3 linked regions of the Adhaeribacter arboris genome follow. The protein of the gene in region 2 interacts with the protein of the main gene of each other region in a pairwise test. Links are inferred from orthologs where the notes say so. Each region holds a gene or a part of one and is shown on either strand. Other genes may lie near its edges.

What was found.
Region 1: the proteins of AHMF7605_RS15290 (region 2) and rlmB interact in binary tests that used the Escherichia coli proteins (3 or more experiments, as listed by UniProt). The link is inferred for Adhaeribacter arboris from one-to-one orthologs.
Region 3: the proteins of AHMF7605_RS15290 (region 2) and AHMF7605_RS08920 interact in binary tests that used the Escherichia coli proteins (3 or more experiments, as listed by UniProt). The link is inferred for Adhaeribacter arboris from one-to-one orthologs.

The regions. Positions count from the first base shown.
Region 1 is NZ_PYFT01000001.1:2,240,949-2,245,488, forward strand. The notes cover bases 1,035-4,034. They hold rlmB (23S rRNA (guanosine(2251)-2'-O)-methyltransferase RlmB), read left to right. Parts: upstream 1,035-2,126; coding sequence 2,127-2,942; downstream 2,943-4,034. Other genes in these bases: AHMF7605_RS09125 (GWxTD domain-containing protein), read left to right, coding at 1,045-2,199; AHMF7605_RS09135 (M16 family metallopeptidase), read right to left, coding at 3,112-4,034. In the rest of the region: AHMF7605_RS09120 (protein O-mannosyl-transferase family), read left to right, coding at 1-587; more of AHMF7605_RS09135, read right to left, coding at 4,035-4,540. UniProt on the Escherichia coli protein: Specifically methylates the ribose of guanosine 2251 in 23S rRNA.
Region 2 is NZ_PYFT01000001.1:3,679,649-3,684,039, forward strand. Bases 564-3,414 are described here. They hold AHMF7605_RS15290 (NAD(P)H-hydrate dehydratase), read left to right. Parts: upstream 564-1,157; coding sequence 1,158-2,672; downstream 2,673-3,414. Other genes in these bases: AHMF7605_RS15285 (ThuA domain-containing protein), read right to left, coding at 564-957; AHMF7605_RS15295 (UbiA prenyltransferase family protein), read right to left, coding at 2,705-3,414. In the rest of the region: more of AHMF7605_RS15285, read right to left, coding at 1-563; more of AHMF7605_RS15295, read right to left, coding at 3,415-3,571; AHMF7605_RS15300 (inorganic diphosphatase), read right to left, coding at 3,855-4,391. UniProt on the Escherichia coli protein: Bifunctional enzyme that catalyzes the epimerization of the S- and R-forms of NAD(P)HX and the dehydration of the S-form of NAD(P)HX at the expense of ADP, which is converted to AMP.
Region 3 is NZ_PYFT01000001.1:2,187,931-2,192,456, reverse strand. What follows is about bases 1,105-4,090. They hold AHMF7605_RS08920 (AAA family ATPase), read left to right. Parts: upstream 1,105-1,954; coding sequence 1,955-3,226; downstream 3,227-4,090. Other genes in these bases: AHMF7605_RS08915 (5-methylcytosine restriction system specificity protein McrC), read left to right, coding at 3,230-4,090; clpX (ATP-dependent Clp protease ATP-binding subunit ClpX), read right to left, coding at 1,105-1,675. Outside these bases: lpxB (lipid-A-disaccharide synthase), read left to right, coding at 1-293; more of clpX, read right to left, coding at 452-1,104; more of AHMF7605_RS08915, read left to right, coding at 4,091-4,264; AHMF7605_RS08910 (ClpP family protease), read right to left, coding at 4,415-4,526. UniProt on the Escherichia coli protein: Recognizes N4- and C5-methylcytosine (and 5-hydroxy-methylcytosines) produced by a broad range of DNA methylases and appears to act against 5-methylcytosine preceded by a purine residue. Binds to DNA containing methylated cytosines; also binds to GTP.

The sequences.
Region 1 (4,540 bases), 1.4 Mb from region 2 along the record:
CCGATTTTATGAACCTACAGCCGTATTTTCAATTAGAAGGGCTGGCCTACCGTATATTACCGGTTAAGAATTCAGATAAGGAAGCGGAAGGCTACGTAGCCAAAGATTTGATGTATAATAACATGATAAAAAAATTCCATTGGCGGAATTTAGATAATCCCCGTATTTTTTACGACGAAAGTTTCATCAGCCAGTTACCACCTAATACCCGGGATAAATTTTACCGCTTAGCATCAGCCTACCTGGCAAGCAACAATACCGCTAAAGCGAAAGAAGTAATGGATTATTGCTTTAAAGTAATGCCGGATAAATCTATTCCGTATGATTATTATACGCCGCAGTTTATTGAGCCCTTAAACAAAGTAGGCGAGAAACAAAAGGCTTTAGACATTATGAATAAATTGGAACAACGCACCACCAAAGCCTTAGCTTATTATTCCGAACAAGGAAGTTTGTTCGACCGCGAAATGCAAACCAATTTTATTACTCTTCAACAACTTATTTTTGCGGCTCGGGCACTGGGGTTAAATGACCGCGCCGGTAAAATGGAACAAACTTTTATGCGGTATTATGGGGGTAATCAATAAAGCTTACCGTACCAAATAAGTTGCTTAAACAGCAAAGCCGGTCTATTCACCGGCTTTGCTGTTTAAGCGTAAAATAAATAACAGGGCAAAATTGTTTTCTTAATAAGAACAGCAAAATAGTAAACGGAAGACAAGTAAGAAGGCTGTGGTACAACACTGCTAAATTTACAACTTGCTTTACTCCAAGTAGTTCTTACAATAGAACTTATTTCTTCTGGAAGAGCAATTACTTTTTCTGCTACTAACTTTAATTATTTATTACTTTTAACCAGATAAAATTAAAGAAAAAGTGTCGGTACATCCTTTATTCAACTTCCGGCAAAGATTAATAAAACCTAAATACGATTTACTTATCGGATATATATTAGGGTGGTTTTGTATTGGATTAAGTGCTTGTTCACCGCAGCTACTATCTAAACAATCTGGGCTCCATTTTTATTTTGGCCCTAATTCTGGCTTGCACTATGATTTACAAACAGAAGCCGATAGCCTGCGGATTTTTTTAAAAATAACGGATAAAACTACAATTGGTAATCTGCAAAAACCGGGTAGTGCTCTTCCGTACTTTCTTAGCCGGGATTACAGTCGTACTACCATTTATTTGCGCGATTCGGTTTTTGCCGTTAATAAAAAAATAAAGGAATTACCCGATAAGGCAGCTATGCTAACTTTTGTTTTGCCAGTTAGTAAAATCACCTTTCCTTCGGTGCTGGTGGTACAAATTCCCCAACTATCTGCTACGCAGGAAGAAATGCTTTTAGATATTCCGCTAAGTAGTGCGGCTAAAAGTCATTCGGTTATTTTGTTGGATTCAACCGGCCAATTTCCTTTATTTGGCTCGTATATTAACAACAGGCAAAGTTTTAAAATTTTATCCGCCGAGAATGATACCATAGTAACGGCCCGGCGATTTCCATTATCCTTTACACCCGCTATTCCGCCGATGTCGCGCAAAACAACAGCGCCCTCTCCTACTCTTAAGGTTCAGAATAAACTAACCTTTTCCATAAACAACTTTATTCAACTCCCAGAACCGGGAATTTACTTATTAGAAAGCAGCACCAGCCGCCAATCTTTATTGGTGGAAGAAGAAAATTTTCCGGCTTTAACCTCCGCGGCGGAGTTAATTGAACCTTTAATTTACCTGACGAGCTCCGTTGAACGTAAGAATTTATATGATTCGGATCAGCCAAAATTAGCAGTAGACGCTTTTTGGCTAAGTATTGCCCGGCAAGATAAAAATTTGGGGAAAAGTTTAATCCGGGAATATTACGGGCGAGTAGAAAAAGCGAATCGTTATTTTTCATCGCACAAAGCCGGTTGGCTCACCGATCGGGGAATGATTTACTTGGTTTTTGGCTCACCTGATTTTCTTAACCGAACCTGGGACCGGGAAGAATGGATATACCGAAGGAATAATGGTCCGAGCGGAGAAGTAAAATTTATTTTCATTAAAAAACCCAATACCTTTACTCAAAACTATTACGAACTGGTGCGCGATGCGGCCTACGAATTTGTCTGGTATAATCAAGTAGATCAATGGAGAAAAGGAAATATCGGGATTCCAGCCCCCGACCCCGGACTTTCCGGAAGGAGAAATCGGAGAAGATAGAAATGATTTTTGGCCTTCGGCCAATTCTGGAGGCATTACACGCGGGGAAAGTGCTCGAACGAATTTTCCTGCAAAAAGGCCAGCGAAATAGTGTTACTACCGATATTACCGAATTAGCGCAGCAAGCCAATGTGCCCATTGCTACCGTTCCGGTAGAAAAACTGGATACCCTTACCCGTAAAAACCACCAGGGGGCAGTGGCTTTTTTATCGGCGATTACTTATATGCCTTTGGATAATATTGTGGTCAATATTTATGAACGAGGTAAAACCCCGCTCCTGCTTATTTTAGACCGTATTACCGACGTGCGTAATTTTGGTTCTATCGCCCGTAACGCCGAATGCATGGGCGTGGATGCTATTATCATCCCGAGCCGGGGAGCCGCTCAGATCAATGGTGATGCTTTAAAAACATCGGCAGGAGCTTTAAATATTATTCCGGTTTGCCGGGAGCCAAATTTAAAGGATACGTTAAACTATTTGCAGCAATCGGGCATGCAAATAGTAGCCTGTACCGAAAAAGCCGAACACAGCCTGACGGAAAACATTGACTTTACCGGACCCACTGCTATTATCATGGGCAGCGAAGAAGACGGAATTTCGCCGGAGTATTTAAAAAAAGCCGATGTGCGCTTAAAAATTCCAATGGCTGGTCAGATTGGCTCCTTAAATGTTTCGGTTGCTAGTGGTATTGTTTTATTTGAGGTATTGCGGCAAAGATTAGCCGTGGAAAAATCTTCGTGATAAATTATGGAATAAAGTTTTTCTTTGGCAGTCTAATGATCATTTAAGAGGATCTTATTAACTATTCTTCAACCTGAAACACTTGTAAACTATTCCCTTCGTTCTAAAAATAAAAAAGCGTGGGCAACAAATGGTTGCCCACGCTTTTTTTAAAAATATGGCTTAAGCATTAATACCCGAAAAGCTCTTTCAAGGTAAGTTGTTTTACTTTTCCGTATTTGCTTAATTCCTTAAAGTTCAATTTGTCTTTCGAGCCAATTACCAAAACTACCTGGTTCTGGCCTTTTACAAACTGCTGCTGAAATTTCTTCATATCCTCAAAAGTCATGGCATTTACGTTTTGGTAAACATCTTGCCGGATGTCGTAATCAATACCTAATCGTTTAGCCCTCTCGTAATCAAATAAAATATCGGATTTGGTAATTCGCTCAGTAGCAATACTGTTCCGGATGCTTTCTTTGGCATTGGCAAAATTAGCTTCGGCCTGCGGCATGTCGTTCAGTAAGGTTTGCATACCTTCCATGGCTTCCGGCAACTTATCCGATTGAGTTCCAATGTAGGATAAAATGTAATTTGCCCGATCTTTTCGGTTAGCGTTGGCATATCGTGAACTGGCGGAATAAGCCAAAGCCTTTGACTCCCGTAATTCCTGGAAAACAATCGACCCCATGTTGCCGCCAAAATACTCGTTGTATAAAGTAATGGTAGGCACTTGCTTCGCATCAAAATTAAAAGATTTAGTCATAAAAATCAGTTCCGCTTGTACCATGTTGTAGTCGGTCCAATACACTTGCCGATCGGTTATATCGCGTTCCTGAAATACTTTTAAGGGTGGCACTGGCTTCAGAGTAGCTGGAACAATATGGTTGGTGTTAAGCACGGTGGTCAAACTTTCGGCCGGACGCGGTCCGTAATACAAGACGTGGTGCTCGTAAGTAGGAATAGTTTTTATTAAATCAACTAGCTCCTGCGGCGTAACTTTTTTAAGCTGGCTCTCTGGTAAAATATTCGTGAAAGGATTTTTAGGTCCATACTTGGCGTAGTTAACCATTGCCACGCTGTGAATAGTATTTTTATTCCGCTTGGCATCCGCCCGTTCTTTTACTATTCCGGCTATAAGATCCGATAAAGCTTGTTTATCCGGTTTAGGATTTTGCAAGACACTTTCGAACAAGGTTAATCCTTTCTCAAAATTGGCATCCAGTCCGGATAAGCTTACATAAACCTGCTCCTGCGAAGTAAAAACATCAAAAGAACAACCTAACTTATAAAATTCTTTCTGCAAACCCTCGGCGCTGTATTGCGCGTTACCTAAGTATTTCAGGTAATTAACGGCCAGCCCTAACTTTGGATTATTATTGGTACCCGTTTCCAGAATATAATAAAGGCTAAATAAGCCATTCTCTTTGTTACGGGTGTAATACAAAGGAATATTTTGTTTTAATTTTACCTCATTAATATCTTTTTTATAATCCACAAAAACGGGTTGTAGCTCCGAGGTTTTGCCGGCCATTACCTCTTTATAAAAAGGCGATTGAGCTTCGCGGTTTACCGAAACAGGCGTAATGGAAGGTTTCTCTACTTTCTGCAGGTTCGGG
Region 2 (4,391 bases):
CTTGGTTTGAGGATCGTAAACCGATAACTTACCCGCAAATTCCGTAAAAAACACCCGACCATCTGGTGCTACGGCCAGTTCCATGGGTACCGCTAAGTCGTTTACCAAAATGGTTTTTACAAAACGGTTTTCCTCGGGCACTACCACGGCGTATGATTTAGTATAATCCAATGGCTTGCCATTGCCCATCGCGTATTTAATACCGCCCAGTAAATGATGTAAGAATAAAGGATCACTGTAACTTTCGGGAGTATGGCCACAGCCGGTATAAAAAGCTCGACCGCCATCGAACTCGTGGTACCAAATAATTGGGTGATTGGCGCCATTAGTACCACCTTCGTAAGAATTTTCGTCGAGTGAAGCCAACACTTTAATTCCCGGGTAAAAAGAACGGTAATTATACCACTCGTCGGTTCGTTCCCACTTATCGGGCAAACCGGTAGTAGCTAGGTGGGTTTTATCGGTTACTTCTACAATGGCTTTGCGCTCACCTGGCTGCAGCGGATGACTGGAAAAATGGGCGCCCATTAATTTATCGTACCAGGGCCATTCGTATTCAGTATCTGCGGCGGAGTGGATACCCAAATAACCACCACCCGCCTGAATATAGCGCTCGAAAGCGGCTTGTTGTTCAGGGTTGAGTACGTTTCCGGTAGTACAGTTAAAAATTACGGCTTGATACTGTTTTAAACTATCATCGGTGAAATAAGCGGCGTTACGGGTGGTATCAACCCGCCAGTTATTTTCTATTCCCATTTTATAAATAGCCTTGTTGGCGTATGGGATAGAAGTATGCTTCCAACCCATAGTTTTTGAAAACACTAAAACACGGGCTGGTTGTTTAAGCTGACTTGCCGTTTGCTTTTTACCGTTTAAACAGGAATACAATCCTAAGCTTACAAGCAATACACTAAGTAAGCCAAGCCAATGCCGGCGGATAGTTGTAAAATTGATCATGCTGATAAATGCTGTTCCAGATGAAATTTTGAAATTCTTAAATGTACTATTTTTTAAGGAATTTTAGCTAGTACTTTTATTCAAATAAAACCACGAAAAAAGAATGACCTGAATTATTGCAGTTAAATTATTTCAATTACAACTTACCCTTAAAATACCAGTACTAAAGCCAATAACTAATTACATTTTACTAACTCCACATGAAAATTCTAACAGCCGCTCAGACGCGTGCGGCCGATGCTTTTACGGTGAAGCAGGAAAATATTCCTTCCCTTACTTTAATGGAGCGGGCAGCACGCGCATTTGTCGGCTGGTTCGAAAATAAATTTTCAGCCAGTCCGGCTCAGCCAATTTTAATTTTTTGTGGACCTGGTAATAATGGTGGGGATGGCTTAGCCATTGCGCGGCTTTTGTACCAACATAATTATTTAGTGCGGGTTTATATTTTACCCACTACTAACTCGTATGCCCCTGATTTTACCGCTAATCTGGAACGTTTATCCGAAGAAATTAAAAAAATGTATTTGCATCAGCTAGCTGATCTACCAAATTCTCTAGATAATGCTATTGTAGTGGATGCACTTTTTGGTACAGGTCTCAACCGCCCGCTTACCGGTTTCATTGCCGAGCTTATTGAGCAAATAAATAAGAGTTCCGCCACTGTAATAGCGGTAGATATACCTTCCGGATTATTTACCGATGCTCCTAATGCAGCGACAGACAGAATTATACAAGCTGATTATACTTTGTCATTTGAGTTACCGAAACTGGCTTTTCTTTTACCTGCTAATGCGCCTTATGTAGGTGAATGGGCCATAGCACCAATTGGCTTAAACGCCAACTTTATTGCAGAAACAGAGTCATCTTATTTTTTTATTTCTCCGGATGTGCCAGTTGCTATTTTAAAACCTCGTCCGAAGTATGCGCATAAAGGCACGTTTGGTCACGCTTTGCTTATTAGTGGGAGTTACGGTAAAATGGGGGCTACCGTATTATCGGCGCGAGCTTGTTTGCGGAGCGGCGTAGGCTTACTTACCGTGCATTGCCCAGCAGTTGGCTATACTATTTTACAAACGGCAGTACCAGAAGCCATGACCTTAACCGATACAGAAAATAATTTTATTTCCCAATTACCAGATTTAAGTACTTATACTGCTATTGGCATTGGACCGGGCTTAGGTAAAAACCCAGCCACTCGCCAAATGGTAAAACAATTATTAGCTACTGCCCGTGTGCCACTCGTAATAGATGCTGATGCCTTAAATATAATGGCTGAAGATGAGAGTTTGAAAAACGCTTTACTTCCCGATAGCATTTTAACCCCGCATCCTAAAGAATTTGAACGCTTAGCCGGTTCAGCCGAAAACGATTATCACCGCTTAGAATTATTGAAAGAATTTTGTCAGAAACATACGTGTTATGTAGTTTTAAAAGGAGCACATACTTGCATTGGTACTCCGGCGGGCACCTGTTATTTTAATAGCACTGGTAATCCGGGGATGGCTACTGGTGGCACCGGCGATGTATTAACCGGCATTATTACCGCTTTAGTGGCGCAACAATATTCTGCTTTGGATGCTTGTATTTTAGGAGTTTACCTCCACGGCTTAGCCGGTGATTTAGCTAAGATTGAAAATGGCGAACAAGCTTTATTAGCATCAGATATTATCCAATACTTGGGCAAATCGTTTTTAAAAGGCTCTTACTTAGATTGACATTCCGTATTTATTCTTCCTGAACCTAGCCATTAGATGGCGATAGTTGCGGCCAGATAAACGAGTAAAAACTGCAGCAACATCATACCATCCGCCAAAATCAGGAAATAATAATCGTTGCGTTTCTCGTGGCTGAACCATACCACCATTGCTGCTATCGCTGCTGATAATTCTAAGTTGAATAGCATGAGTCCGCTTTCTGTAAACCAGGTAAGTTCCGCAAAAATTAATAAGAGAACTAAAGAAAGAATTTTGGTGAACCGCACTCCAACTAAACCCGGAAAGGTAAGCGTACGGGCAAGCCGGTCTTTTTCAAAATCGCGAATATCGAATAACAAGGTAAGAGCAAACAAAAAGAAAAAACGCCGCAGCAACAGTAAAACATTTTCTGTAGATAAAATCGATATGTTCCCAGCTAGTAAAGGTAATATAACTGTTACGCAACTCCAGACATAAGCCACTAGAAACACTTTTACTAAAGGCACATTTCGTAGCGGCATGTACATTCCGTTTTTCTGCGGAATAATTCTGGAAGAGTATAAAATTGAAATAGCTACTAAGTGGGCTATAAACCAAATGTGATGCGTTTGTCCGTGCCGGGCAAATAAGTACAAGGAGCTTAAACCAGCAATGCTCATACAAAATAATAGAATTGGCCGGTTTCGGGTCAACCAATTCTTTCGCTCAGAAATGAGTACGTTCTGGTTAAATTTATATGGTAGCAAGCCATCTAAATTATAAATAAAAAAAGTAGCTAAAAATGCCAATTCCGCTAACCATAACCTTACCGGAAGTTGTAACAACAAGTACGTTTGCCACACTAATCCGAAAGCGCATGCCGCAATGAAAGTATTACTGAACAAAATACAACGCCCTACGTCCCGGAAAAAAGATTGCATTCGCAGTTTTATAAAAGTAAAAATTAGCTAAAAATAAGGGGAATTGACGATTTTAAGATTGACTCGTTTTCTGCACGTAAGTATTACTGAAATAATGGATGATGCGCTAAGCAAACTTATTTGTTTTTAAAGGTGCAAAAATAAAAACCGGTTATTCTGAAGAACAACCGGTTTTACGTAAAATACTGTGTATTTCTAATTTTGGTAAAAAATATAAGCACATCAAGTATAAACTCTAATCTAACTTTTAAGCTTATAGCTTTTATAACTATCCCTTCACAAATTATCTTTCGGTAAGCTCCGGTTTATTCCGGAAGGTTGTATTGTATAATTCAATGCTTTTATTAATAATTTCGTAGGCTTGCTCTCTTCCTAAAAATTGCTCTACCACAACTTCTTTGTTTTCCAGTTTTTTGTAATCTTCAAAAAAGCGACGAATTTCTAGCAGGGTATGAGGTGGTAATTCCGAAATATCATTTATGTGGTTTACCGACATATCATTTTTAGCTACCGCAATGACTTTATCATCTTCTTCGTTGTTATCAATCATTTGCATTACCCCAATTACTTTTGCTTCAATAATGCACATCGGGTGTACATCAATGGAACAAATTACCAGGATATCCAGAGGGTCACTATCGTCGCAATAAGTTTGCGGAATAAAACCATAGTTTGCCGGGTAATGAACCGAGGAAAACAATACACGGTCCAGTTTCAACAGACCGCTTTCTTTATCGAGTTCGTATTTAGCTTTCGAGCCTTTCGGAATCTCGATAATTCCGGTAACTACTGCTGGCGCGTTTTCGCCATACTTTACACT
Region 3 (4,526 bases), 1.5 Mb from region 2 along the record:
GTTATAGTACCAGTACCATTTCTTACTGGATAGCGCGAGCCGTTATTAAAGTGCCGTATATTTCCTTAGTAAATTTAATTGCTGGTAAAGCAGTAGTAAAAGAGCTTATTCAAGCCGAATTGACCAGTAGAAACATTATTGCGGAACTAAAAAAAATAACGGAAGACGACGCTTTTATTCACCAGCAAAAGAAAGATTACCAAGCTATTCGTACTTTATTAGGCGAAGCCAAATCGGCGACTAAAGCCGCTCAACTAATGGTGAAATACTTGACATTAAACACTAGATATTAAACATTAGATTCTCGATTTTAGACTAAAGCATTGATAAGAACATTTTATAGTGAAAACAAAAGCGGCTCCTAAGTATTCAGGAGCCGCTTTTGTTTGATAATAATTTTTATAAAATTACTTTGATCTAATATTCAACATCCAATATCTAAAATCTAACACTAAGCTACCTTTAATTGCTTTAAAGACGATTTTTCGAACTGCTGACGGGCATATTCTAAATCAATAATCAAGTCAGAAGTACCTTGTTGCGAAGGAAGTTCAAACATGGCTTCCGTCATGATACCTTCACAGATGGAACGCAAACCACGGGCACCCAATTTGTACTCCGCCGCTTTGTCTACAATATAATCTAAGGCTTCTTCAGCAAAGGAAAGATTAATGTTTTCCATTTCGAACAAGCGCTTATATTGTTTAATAATGGAGTTTTTAGGCTCAGTTAGAATTAAACGCAAAGTAGATTTATCCAGCGGATTAAGATGGGTTAAAACGGGTAAACGGCCAATGAGTTCCGGAATAAGGCCAAAAGTTTTTAAGTCTTGGGCAGAGATATACCGTAAGTAATTATCTGTGTTTTCGGCATTATCCGCTGCCGATTTCGAAAAGCCAATTGGTTTGGCATTCATCCGGTTTTTAATGAGCCGGTCAATTCCCACAAAAGCGCCGCCGCAGATAAACAGAATATTCTCGGTATTCACCGATATCATTTTTTGTTCCGGATGTTTCCGACCACCTTGCGGGGGAACATTTACCGAAGTACCTTCCAGTAATTTCAATAAAGCTTGCTGTACACCTTCGCCGCTCACATCGCGGGTAATAGAAGGATTATCACTTTTACGGGCAATCTTATCAATTTCATCAATGTATACAATTCCACGTTCGGCTGCTTCTACGTTGTAATCTGCGGCTTGCAATAACCGGGTTAAAATACTTTCTACGTCTTCCCCCACATAGCCCGCTTCGGTTAATACGGTAGCATCGGCAATACAGAAAGGAACTTGTAAAATGCCGGCTAACATACGAGCCAGAAAAGTTTTTCCGGTACCTGTTTCGCCCACCATAATAATGTTTGATTTCTCAATCACCACATCATCGGTCTTAATAGTTTGCATTAACCGTTTATAATGATTGTAAACTGCCACCGACATTACTTTCTTCGCCTCATCCTGCCCCACAACAAATTGGTCTAAATACTCCTTCATTTCTTTTGGTTTAACCAAATTAAATTTGGGAGATCGACTGCTCGAACGAATTTTATTTTCTTCGTTCAAAATTTGCTGCGCCTGGCCGATACACCTCTCGCAGATATGAGCATTAATGCCCGAAATCATTATAGATACTTCTTTTTTTGTTTTTCCGCAGAAAGAGCACGTTACATCGGCCATATAATTATTAGTAGTAAAAGGTATTTTTAATGTAATCTATTACAAAGGTACTAAATAGAATTTTTACGGTTAAATATTTTTATTCACACATTCTTAACATTTAAAATATTGTATGTTAGATATTTAGCTGAAAGTAGTAAGCTAAAAACCTTTTTTTGAATTTTTTTAAGTTTGGGTCTTTTAAGTTTATATTTAAAAAGTAAAAAAACTTGTTTAAATGCTATTATTTTTTCTGAACCTAACCAATTAATTTGTACGTTGTTAGGGTAAGAGTAGTTTATGGCCACATTTCGACTTAAAAGTATTACCCGGGAGCATATTTTACAGGCGATAAACCACATAGATCGTCAACATCTTAATTTAAGAGCTTCTACGGTATACGATGTTATTTACAAAGGAAAACGCTACCCGCCCCGGGAATTGCTGCGGATGGCGCACCAAGTGGCAAGTGGTACGGCAGCAGAATGGGTAACTTCGGCCGGTGTAGCGGCTAATACCTATTTAGAAAAATTAGGTTTTTCGGTGGTAAACAAGCGGCCCTTATTTTTACTGCCGCCGGACGACGATAAAGTTATTACAGACTTAGCTGCTCCCGCCGAAATTGCCTTGGCTCTTAGTAATCCGGTACCTTCTTCGGAATTAGCCGCCGAACCAGCAGTTGTTTACACTCCCAAGAAAGTAGAATCATATTCTTTGGCGCAAGCATTAAAGGAAATTTTTCTGGAAGAACATCAACTATTGAGTTTACTAACTGCCTTGCGCCGTAAAAAGAATATCATTTTGCAAGGGCCACCAGGTTCCGGAAAATCATTTTTGGCTAAACGTTTGGCCTTTTTAGAACAGGAGAACAAAGACCAGAATCGGATAGAAACGGTTCAATTTCATACTAATTATGCCTACGATGATTTTATTCAGGGTTACCGGCCGGATAGCGAAGGTAAATTTAAACTGACGAATGGGGTATTTTTTAACTTTTGCCGGCGGGCTTTAGCTGATACTGAAAATTCTTATTACTTCATTATTGAAGAAATTAACCGCGGTAATGTAGGTAGTATTTTTGGCGAAATGTTGTTTCTGCTAGAGGCGGATAAACGCGGACCAGCGTTTGCTACTTCTCTTACTTATGGGCAATCCGAAAACGAGAAATTTTATATTCCGGGAAATGTATTTGTAATTGGTACGATGAATACCGCCGATCGGTCTTTAACTTTATTAGATTATGCGTTAAGGCGGCGTTTTGCTTTTTTAAAGATGGAACCCCAGCTAGGCGAGCGCTTTCGGGAACATCTTTTAAGTAAGAATTTAGCTTTGGGTTTAATAAATCATATTATAGAGAGTATTAATAAATTAAATCAGGTAATTAGTGATGATCCGGCACTCGGGCCAGGTTTTCGGATTGGGCATAGTTATTTTAGCAATCCACCCGTTGCAGCTGGCATAGATTGGTTTAAAGGCATTATCGAAAATGAAATTACACCCTTGCTCGAAGAATACTGGTTTGATAATCCGAAACAAGTAACAACGCAACTTCAAAAACTGCAAGTTAGGTAAGTTATGGTTATTCCCATTCAAAATATTTATTACCTGCTCAGTTACGCTTGGGATAAGACGCATTTATTATTGAAACCGCAGTTGGTTGGAAGCGAAATTAGCGACAATTTAACAAATTTGTTGACAGACATGCTCCTGCCGGAAGTACAGCTTTTAGTCGCTCAAGGTTTAGCTACCGATTACATAACTCAAACGCGCTCAGTTAAAGGAATTAAAGGCAAGTTGTTATTAACCGAAACCTTCAGACAAGATTCGAAACTCACATCAGGTCGAACAATATGTGCCATAGAAGAGCTTAGTTCGGACATTTTGCCTAATCAAATTATAAAAAGTACGTTTGTACAGCTACAACAAACGAATGATTTAGCACCTGTTTTTCACAAACAAATAAAAGACCTTTTACCAGCCTTCGCTTCAATAAGAGCATTTTCGCCTGCTATTCCAAAGAGAGAACTTATATTACCCCGTTTTCAAACAGCTCGTTATCAATTTGTCCTGCATTGCTGCGCTTTTATTCGGCAAAACTTATTGCCGGTAAATGGAGGACAGGAATACACTTTTAAAGCTTTTTTAACCAATAAAAAGCAGATGGCGACAATTTTCGAAGCTTTTGTTCGGAATTTTTATCGGCGAGAGCAAAATATTTTTCAGGTAAAATCAGAGAGAATAGACTGGCAAGGACCAAAAGCTACAAAGGAAGCGCAAGATTTTCTGCCTGCTATGTTTACCGATATTTCGTTACAATCGGAGGAGCGTAAAATAATTATTGATACCAAATATTATAAAAAAGCCTTTTTACCTCATCATCAAAAAGAAAAGCTGCATTCTAAACATTTATATCAATTGTTTGCCTATTTGCAAAACTCACTAGTGAGGCACCCGGAACAGATTATAGAAGGAATATTGCTTTACCCAGCCGTAAACAAAGAATTAAATCTTGAATATACTTTAAGTGGTAAAAAGGTAAGGATTTGTACCATCAACTTAAACCAGCCTTGGCTTACTATTAAACAAGATTTATTAGAGTTACTTGCTTAGTAAAGTTACTTTGTTTAGCATCTTAGCTTTGTTAAAGTTGTACTTTGTTCTTTCGTAAATAGGTGCTAAATGAAAATTTTGATCACAAAAAAGCTTACCCCACTATTTAAGTTAAGGTAAGCCTTTCTAAAAATTAGTGTCCGAAATAACTTAAACGGTCGGACGAATTAAAACTTCGTCGATTAAGCCGTATTCTTTGGCTTCGTCGGCGCGCATCCAATAGTCTCGGTCAGAGTTATCGTGTACTTCCTGGTAGCTTTTA